Regions from separate parts of the Pseudomonas sp. E141 genome, predicted to be linked through region 1. Evidence: predicted binding sites of a transcription regulator. Region 1 holds the regulator's gene; the other holds the start of a gene.

Region 1 (4,863 bases):
GATATGCGTCAGGCCATGAAGCTGGTTCGTGACGAGCTGGGCGCTGAAGCCGCCATCATCGGCAACCGTCGGATCGCCGGCGGTGTCGAGCTGACGGCGGCTCTGGATTACAAATTGTCGGCGCTGGCCCCACGTGTTCCCAACATGGAACTCGAGGATGAGCTGCGCAAGACCCAGTCGCGCATCGCCAGTGCCCAGGCCGAATTGAGCTTGCGCAGCAGTGACGGCGAAGCCAGCGCGGGCACCAATCGTCAATTGTTCGCCGGCCAGCCTCTGACCGCTGGATTGCCGTTGACCGCTGCTGAGCCACTGGTCGAGCAGGCCAAGGCCGAGCCGCGTCGTCCGGCGCCGGTTCAGGCTGCCTCAGGCGGTGGCGTCGACCCGCGCGCCCTGGACTCGATGCGCTTCGAACTCAACAGCCTGCGTGAACTGATGGAAGTTCAGCTCGGCTCCCTGGCCTGGAACCAGTTGCAAGGCAACCGTCCGGCCCAGGCAAACCTGTGGCGTCGCCTGCAACGTATCGGCTTGTCCGGCCCGTTGTCCCGCGACCTGCTGGCGCTGATCAACGATATCGAAGAACCTCGTCAGGCCTGGCGCATGTTGCTGGCGCACCTGGCGCGGATGATCGCCACACCGGAAGTCGAGCCTCTCGAAGAAGGTGGCGTCATTGCCATGGTCGGCCCGGCCGGCATGGGCAAGACCACCACCCTGGCCAAGCTCGCGGCGCGTTATGTACTCAAGTACGGCGCCCAGAGCATCGCCCTGGTGAGCATGGACAGTTTCCGTATCGGTGCCCAGGAACAACTCAAGACCCTTGGCCGGATCCTCAATGTGTCGGTGACCCATGTGGATCCGGGCCAGTCCCTGGCCCAGGCGCTGGAACCGCTGCTGCGCAAGCGCGTCGTGCTGATCGATACCGCCGGCCTGCAAGCCAGCGATCCGGCCCTGCGCATGCAGCTTGAAAGCCTGGCCGGGCGTGGGATCCGGTCAAAAAATTATCTCGTGTTGGCAACCACCAGCCAGAAACAGGTTCTAACCGCCGCATACCACAGCTACAAACGCTGCGGGCTGGCCGGCTGCATCCTGACTAAGCTGGACGAAACGGCAAGCCTGGGCGAGGTGTTGAGCCTGGCGATCGGTCATGATTTACCGGTGGCCTACCTGACCGACGGGCCGCGGATCCCGGATGATTTGCATCTGCCGCGCCGTCATCAACTGGTCAGTCGTGCCGTGAGTGTGCAAATGCAGGAAGAACCCAGCGAAGAAGCCATGGCTGATATGTTCGCTGATATCTACCACAGCCCGACCAAGCAGGTCGGCTGAGGTAATCATGAATATTTTTTGTACCTACATCGATGGTCTGCCATGCATTGTTCCTTCATGCGAGCGCGCAGCCAGTAATGTGGCCTCCGTCTAAGTAAGACAAGGTAAAGAACGAACATGGGCAGCATGCATCCCGTACAGGTGATCGCGGTGACCGGCGGCAAAGGTGGCGTCGGCAAGACTAACGTGTCAGTGAACTTGTCCCTGGCTCTGGCAGAGCTTGGCCGACGGGTCATGCTGCTGGACGCCGACCTGGGCCTGGCGAACGTCGACGTGCTGCTGGGGCTCACGCCCAAGCGCACGCTGGCGGACGTGATAGAGGGCCGCTGCGAACTGCGCGACGTGCTGCTGCAAGGGCCGGGCGGGATTCGCATCGTGCCGGCTGCCTCGGGCACCCAGAGCATGGTTCACCTGACCCCGGCTCAACACGCCGGCCTGATCCAGGCCTTCAGCGACATCGGTGACAACCTCGATGTGCTGGTGATCGACACCGCTGCCGGTATCGGTGATTCGGTCGTCAGTTTCGTACGCGCTGCCCAGGAAGTCTTGCTGGTGGTCTGCGACGAACCGACGTCCATCACCGACGCCTATGCCCTGATCAAGTTATTGAACCGTGACTACGGCATGAACCGCTTCCGCGTCCTGGCCAACATGGCCCAGAGCCCGCAGGAAGGTCGCAACCTGTTCGCCAAGTTGACAAAGGTCACGGATCGTTTCCTGGACGTCGCCCTACAATACGTCGGCGCTGTGCCCTACGACGAAAGCGTACGCAAGGCCGTCCAGAAGCAACGTGCGGTTTATGAAGCCTTTCCCCGTTCCAAATGCGCACTGGCGTTCAAGGCTATTGCCCAGAAGGTTGATACCTGGCCACTGCCAGCCAACCCTCGCGGGCATCTGGAGTTTTTCGTCGAGCGTCTCGTGCAACAAACAGCAGGGCCCGTGTTATGACAGCCAGCGGTTACAACCATCTCTACAAGAAATCGGCACGGGACGCCCAGTACGAATTGATTGAGCGATACGCGCCTCTGGTCAAGCGTATCGCCTATCACTTGCTGGCGCGGTTGCCGGCCAGTGTCCAGGTTGAAGACCTGATCCAGGCGGGCATGATCGGCCTGCTCGAAGTGTCGAACAAATACGACGCGAGCAAGGGCGCCAGTTTCGAGACCTATGCCGGTATTCGCATTCGCGGGGCGATGCTCGATGAAGTCCGTAAGGGTGATTGGGCGCCGCGTTCGGTGCATCGCAATACCCGCATGGTCAGTGACGCCATTCGCGCCATTGAAGCTAAAACCGGGCGTGACGCTAAAGATCACGAGGTTGCGGCCGAACTCCAATTGAGTCTCGATGATTATTACGGGATTTTGAACGATACCTTGGGCAGTCGCCTGTTCAGTTTCGACGACCTGCTGCAGGACGGCGAACACGAAGGGCTGCACGAGGACGGCGCGAGTGCTCACATGGAGCCATCGCGTGACCTGGAAGATGAGCGTTTCCAGAGCGCGCTGGCGGATGCGATTGCCAATTTGCCGGAGCGTGAGCGACTGGTCTTGGCGCTGTACTACGACGAAGAGCTGAACCTCAAGGAAATCGGTGAGGTCCTGGGTGTCAGCGAATCGCGGGTCAGCCAGTTACACAGCCAGTGCGCGGCCCGTTTGCGGGGGCGTTTGGGGGAGTGGCGAGCGCGCTGACAGCAGTGTGGGGACACTGCGAACGAGGCTGGCCTGGCATGTGCTGAGCCAGTCTTTCTCTGTTGTCCTCCAGACCGTTGTCGAGTGTTGTGCCGGATTGATTGAAATGGCGCGTTCAGGTGCTGGGCGCGTTTAAGACTGCTTGGAGGTCGAATTGGACAAGAACATGAAAATCCTCATCGTTGATGACTTCTCAACGATGCGGCGGATCATAAAAAACCTGTTGCGTGACCTTGGGTTCACCAACACGGTCGAGGCCGACGATGGCACCACTGCCATTCCGGTTCTCAACAGCGGAAGCATCGACTTTCTGGTGACTGACTGGAACATGCCCGGCATGACCGGTATCGACTTGCTGCGCCACGTGCGCGCCGACGAAAAACTCAAGCACCTTCCGGTGCTGATGGTCACTGCCGAAGCCAAGCGCGAGCAGATCATCGAAGCGGCCCAGGCCGGTGTGAACGGCTACGTGGTCAAACCCTTCACGGCCCAGGCGTTGAAAGAGAAGATCGAAAAAATCTTCGAACGCATCGGTTAACGGCGCCACGGGGGAGCTATGGATAACGAATCTTCAATGGGTGATTTCGAATCGACCCTGAAAAAACATGCCCGCGAACTGGTCGACAGCCTTGAGAAAGGCCGCTTTGGCGATGCGGTTCAAATGATCCATGAGCTCAACCAGACCCGTGACCGCGGTCTGTATCAGGAAGTGGGCAAGCTCACGCGTGAACTGCACAGCGCGATTGTCAATTTTCAGATCGATCCGAACATGCCGCAGGCCGAGGAGGTCTCGCAGATCACCGACGCGACCGAGCGTCTGGGTTATGTGGTCAAGCTGACCGAGGCCGCGGCCAACCGCACCATGGACCTGGTGGAGAACGCAACGCCGCTGGTCAATGGCCTGAGCGATGAAGCCCAGGCCTTGAGCACCGACTGGGGTCGCTTCATGCGGCGCGAAGTCGGGGCTGAAGAGTTTCGCGAGCTGGCCCGTCGGGTCGACGGTTTCCTGACGCGCAGTAGCGCCGAGAACCGCGCCGTGGCGAGCAACCTCAACGACATTCTGCTGGCTCAGGACTATCAAGACCTGACCGGCCAGGTGATCAAGCGGGTGACCCAACTGGTCACCGAAGTGGAAAGCAACCTGCTCAAACTGGTGTTGATGGCCAGCCAGGTAGACCGCTTTGCAGGCATCGAACACGACCGTGAAGCGATGCTCGCTGAAAAAGATCCACAAAAACATCTCTCTCAGGGTGAAGGTCCGCAAATTCATGCCGATAAAAGAGAAGACGTTGTGTCCGGTCAGGACGATGTGGACGATTTGCTGTCCAGCCTTGGATTTTAGGTTTTAGACCTCTAGGAGCACCCATTAATGAGCTTCGGCGCCGATGAAGAGATCCTTCAGGATTTCCTGGTTGAGGCCGGCGAGATTCTAGAGCAACTGTCCGAACAGCTGGTCGAGCTGGAAAGCCGACCTGATGATGCGGATCTGCTCAATGCAATTTTTCGCGGTTTCCACACTGTAAAAGGAGGCGCCGGCTTCCTCCAGCTCAATGAGCTGGTGGAGTGCTGTCACATTGCCGAAAACGTGTTCGACATCCTGCGCAAGGGTGAGCGTCGCGTTGACTCGGAATTGATGGACGTGGTGCTCGAAGCGCTGGATGCGGTCAACAGCATGTTCAGTGAAGTGCGCGAGCGCTCGCCGATCACCGCTGCTACGCCTGAGCTGCTCGCCGCGCTGTCGCGCCTGGCCGAGCCGCAGTCGGCTGACGAAGCTGCACCGGTAGCCGCGCCAGTGGTTGAGGAACCGGTCGCCGAGGAATCAGGCGACATCACCGATAACGAATTCGAACAA
Region 2 (4,863 bases), 1.3 Mb from region 1:
TATGAGTGCTCTCCAAGTGAGGATCGCGACCAAGCGATCAATTGAGAACAATCCTATCGATGAAGCCAATAGCCGATAAGTCAGTATTAATGCGATAGTTCGTTCCACTGACAGGACAATAGAACTCGATATGCAAGACCTCAATGATCTGTACTACTTCGCCAAAGTGGTCGAAGCCGGTGGTTTCGCCGCGGCCGGACGCCTGTTGGGTATTCCCAAGTCGCGGCTGTCACGGCGTATCGCTGAACTGGAAGAGCGCCTTGGCGCCCGACTGCTGCAACGTACCACCCGCCAGTTGAAGCTCACGGCCGTTGGCGAGCGTTATCTGCGCCATTGCCAAGCCATGCTGCTGGAAGCCGAGATGGCCGATGAAGCCGTGGCGAGCATGTCCACTGAGCCGCGCGGGCGCCTGCGGGTTTCCAGTCCGGTGGGTTTGGCTCATCAGATGCTGGGCGGGGTGATCGCCAGCTTTCTGGAAAAATTCCCTCAAGTGCAGCTGGAAATGATGCTGGTCAATCGGCGGGTAGACCTGGTGAGCGAAGGCATCGACGTGGCATTGCGCGTGCGCGATCTGGGGGACGAAGACCCGCTGCTGATGACGCGACGGCTGCGTCAGGCGCGGCTGATCATGGTCGCCAGCCCAGCGTTCGTCGCAGGACGGCAGATCAATACCCCGGAGGATCTCAAGAAACTGCCGATACTCGGGGCGCTGGACGCCGATCGCCTGGTCCATCTGCGCCTGCTCAAGGCCAACGCAGAGCCCGTCGAACTGGCCCTGGAAGCCCGGCTGGGCATCGACGACTTCATTGTGCGCCGCGCCTGCGCCCTCGCCGGCCTGGGTTTCACCTTGTTGCCGAGCATGTATTGCGAGGAGGAACTGCAGGACGGCACACTGGTGGAATTGTTGCCCGAGTGGTCGCTGCCGGACGGCTGGCTGCAGGCAGTCTATCCGCATCGACGCGGCATGTTGCCAGCGGTGCGCGCGTGGATCGACCACTTGGTAGAAGCATTCGATGGCTGTGGAGATAGAAAAATATGAGCTTGAGCGAAGAGGATGTCGCGCAGTTCTGCCTGGGTTTGCCGGGCGCCAGGGAGGACTACAAATGGGGCGGCGTGCGGGTATTTTCCATTGCCGGCAACAAGATGTTCGCCCTGCAGAACCTGCGGGGCGAATCACTGGCGTTCAAGGTGGACAAGGATCTGTTCCTGGGGCATTGCGACCGCCCGGGGATCCACCCGGCGCCCTATCTGGCGCGGGCTCAGTGGGTCATCATGCAGACGCCCTACCCGCTGGGCGCCGATGAACTGCGTGGCCTGCTGCAGCGCTCCCACCAACTGGTGGTGAGCAAGCTGCCCAAGCGCACCCAGGTGGGTTTGCTGCTGTCGTGAAGCTCAGAAAAGCATCAGCAGATGACTGCCCAGGAATAACTGGTCGATCCAGAACACCTGGTGCAGCAACACGATGAACCAGAACACCACCTGAAACGACACCTTGCGGGTCTTGTGGCGAAACACTTGCTGAGCCAACAACGCCCCGGGCCAGCCCCCGGCCAGCTCCACGGCGTGCAATACGTTTTCCGGGGTGCGCCAGGCGTCAGCGCGGGCCTTGCGCTTGTCGCTCCAGTACAACAGAAACGCCACCACGCTGACGAGCCCGTAGGCCGTCAGCGGCACCCAGGACACCGCGCGCAACCCGAGCAAAAGTGACCCGAGCAGCGGCAAGGCGCACACCAGCGCAAATACCACGAGCTTGAGCCGCAAACTCTGCACGGCTGGGCCCGGCTCACGGCCTGGACGGCTCATGGCTGGGCCGCCGTCCAGTCCACCCAACCGAATTGCCAGGTGGCCAGGATCAACAGGCCGAAAGCGATCCGGTACCAGGCAAATACGGCGTAACTGTGGCTGGCGATGAACAGCAACAAGCCCCTGACCGCGATCATGGCGAAAATGAACGCCGTGACGAAGCCGATGGCGAACACCGGAAAATCCGCCGGCACAAACAGCTCGCGATATTTATAGCCGGAGTAGACCGCTGCGCCGACCATGGTTGGCATCGCCAGGAAGAATGAAAACTCGGTCGCGGTCTTGCGCGACAGCCCGAACAGCAAGCCACCGATGATGGTCGAGCCTGAGCGGGAGGTGCCGGGAATCATCGCAAGGCACTGGGCGAAGCCGACTTTCAGCGCATCCTTCCAGGTGATGTCGTCTACCGTTTCGGCGTGCACTGTGTGCTGGCGCTTCTCGGCCCAGAGCATCACGAAACCGCCCAGCACCAACGCCGTGGCCACCGTGATCGGGTTGAACAGGTATTCATGGATCAGGTCTGCAAACAACACGCCCAATACCACAGCGGGCATGAAGGCAATCAGCAGGTTGGCCGTAAACCGGCGAGCGCTGGGCTGGGTGCGCAAGCCCAGTACCACGTCGAAGATCTTGCGCCGAAACTCCCACACCACCGCCAGGATCGCCCCGAGCTGGATAATGATGTTGAACGCCATCGCGCGCTCGCCGCCGAACTCGAGCAAGTCCGCGACAATGATCTGGTGCCCCGTACTGGAGATCGGCAGGAACTCCGTCAAGCCTTCTACCACGCCAAGAATCAGTGCCTGAAAGGCGGTCCACAAATCCATTCATCCCCCAAAAGACTATGCTTGCGCACGTCTCATCAAAATTTAAGCGTTATGCAGGTGTAAACAGCAGGCGCACGGTGACTGCGATTTCTCAAAAAAACCAATGAAAAAACCGGAACAGGCTCAGGTTTTGCGCCGCGGGGCCGAAATCCTATCAGACAAGCCCTGATAACGCTGCCGCGTTATGACTCAGGACACAAAGGCATACCCGCCTGACGCCAGACTCAGGCGGTCGCAGATGACAAGAATAAGAAACCGGAGTGACAGCGTATGAATAGCTTGCGCAGTGTGTCGATCAGCCGACGCTTGTGGCTCATCTTGGTCGTGTCCATCGTGATGTTGTTCACGTTAGGCGCGTTCATGCTTAAGCAGATCCACACCGACCTGTATCAGGCCAAGGTGCAGAAAACCCAGCATGTGGTCCAGACTGCCAGCGGCGTGCTGAGCTACTACCATGGTCTGGAAACGGCTGGCACCCTGACTCGCGAGGCTGCGCAGAAGCAGGCCCTTAGCGCGGTGCGCGGCTTGCGCTATGACCAGAGTGACTACTTCTGGATCAATGACCTGACCCCTGTGATGGTCATGCACCCGACCAACCCAAAACTCGAAGGCCAGAACCTCTCGGCGATTCGCGACCCGAATGGTTTTGCGCTGTTCAACGAGATGGTCGCCATTGCCAAGGCCAAGGGCGCCGGGATGGTGGATTACCTCTGGCCGAAACCGGGCGCCGAGGCGCCGGTGGCGAAAACCTCTTATGTCAAACTGTTCGAGCCGTGGGGCTGGATCATCGGTTCAGGCGTGTATGTGGATGACGTGGAGGCCGAATTCCGCTCTCAAGTGATCAAGGCTTCGCTGATCGGCCTGGCGATCACCCTGCTCATGGGCCTGCTCCTGACCCTGATCGTGCGCAGCATCGTTCGGCCGCTGCAGGAAACGGTCAATGCCATGGCCAACATTGCCAGCGGTGAAAGCGACCTGACCCGCACCCTCGACACCCACGGCCAGGATGAAGTGACGCAACTGGCCCGGCATTTCAATGCCTTTACCGCCAAACTGCGCGAAGTAGTCAGCCAGTTGCAGGACTCGGCCAGGGCCCTGGGGCAATCGTCCAACGACCTGGGTAACGACGCCGCCCAAGCTCAGGAGCGCAGCCAGCAACAATCGCAACAGATGGAACTGGTGGCGACCGCGATCAACGAAGTGACCTACGGCGTGCAAGACGTCGCCAAGAATGCCGAACACGCCGCCAGCGAAATGCGCGACGCCGAATCTCAGGCCCAGCAGGGCCAGGTGAATATCGATGGCAGCTTGCAGCAGATTGACCGACTGTCCCAGACCATTGATCAGGCGGTCGAAGTGATTCGCACCCTGGCCAGCGAAAGCACCCAGATCGGCAGTGTGCTGGAGGTGATCCGCTCCATTGCCGAGCAGACCAACCTGCTGGCCCTCAACGCCGCGATCGAAGCGGCCCGCGCCGGTGAACAAGGTCGAGGCTTTGCCGTGGTGGCTGACGAAGTGCGGTTGCTGGCCCAGCGCACGCAGAAGTCCACCGCCGAGATCCAGGCGATGATCGAACGCTTGCAGAACCACTCCGAAGCGGCGGTGAAAGTCATCAGCGACAGCAGCCGTGCTTCGCAATTGACCATTGAACAAGCCGGGCTGGCAGGCGCCAGCCTCAACGCCATCGGCCAGGCCCTGCGCAATCTCAACAGCCTGAACGCCTCCATCGCCAGCGCCACGCTGCAACAGGCCCATGTGGTGGAAGACATCAACCAGAACGTGACCCAGGCCGCCGGCCTCTCCCACAGCACCGCCCTGGCGGCTGAACAATCGAGCCTGGCGAGTACCCGTCTCAAGTCGCTGAGTGAGCAATTGAACGGGTTGCTGAAGCAGTTCAGGGTCTAGCTGATCGATACTCGCTGGGCGTCTGGTGCATCTCGATGCGAAAGTGCCGATTGAAGTTGGACAGGTTGTTGTAACCCACCTCAAAACAGATATCGGTCACCGGCATTTCACTGTGCAACAGCAACCGGCAGGCTCGCTGGACTCGGAGCTTGCGCATCAGATCAATGAAACCGTGTCCGGTGATGCGTTTGAAGAAACGCGAAAAACCGGGCTCGCTCATGCCCAGTTGCCGAGCAATCACCGACAGGCGCAGGTCACCCGTGAGTTCAGTCTGCAGGTACTCAAAGGCCTTGTGGATGCGTTCGGAACTGCGGGCATCCAGACTGGG

What was found. The regulator FliA, encoded in region 1, starts transcription of late flagellar genes. The targets are predictions, from matches to a motif close to CTAAAGTTTNNNNNNNNNNNGCCGNTAA.
Region 2: a site for FliA is predicted at 2,753-2,780, ahead of GKKCFE_RS11900 (methyl-accepting chemotaxis protein). Genes of this name have one in related genera too.

What each region holds. Positions count from the first base shown of each region.
Region 1 covers NZ_CP084024.1:1,394,267-1,399,129, forward strand. The annotation lists gene flhF (flagellar biosynthesis protein FlhF) at 1-1,323, shown strand, start outside; gene fleN (flagellar synthesis regulator FleN) at 1,441-2,271, shown strand; gene fliA (RNA polymerase sigma factor FliA) at 2,268-3,011, shown strand; gene GKKCFE_RS06360 (chemotaxis response regulator CheY) at 3,178-3,549, shown strand; gene GKKCFE_RS06365 (protein phosphatase CheZ) at 3,568-4,353, shown strand; gene GKKCFE_RS06370 (chemotaxis protein CheA) at 4,381-4,863, shown strand, end outside.
Region 2 covers NZ_CP084024.1:2,660,817-2,665,679, forward strand. The annotation lists gene GKKCFE_RS11875 (FMN-dependent NADH-azoreductase) at 1-1, opposite strand, end outside; gene GKKCFE_RS11880 (LysR substrate-binding domain-containing protein) at 131-1,039, shown strand; gene GKKCFE_RS11885 (MmcQ/YjbR family DNA-binding protein) at 1,036-1,389, shown strand; gene GKKCFE_RS11890 (DUF1294 domain-containing protein) at 1,393-1,803, opposite strand; gene GKKCFE_RS11895 (undecaprenyl-diphosphate phosphatase) at 1,800-2,630, opposite strand; gene GKKCFE_RS11900 (methyl-accepting chemotaxis protein) at 2,901-4,535, shown strand; gene GKKCFE_RS11905 (AraC family transcriptional regulator) at 4,525-4,863, opposite strand, start outside.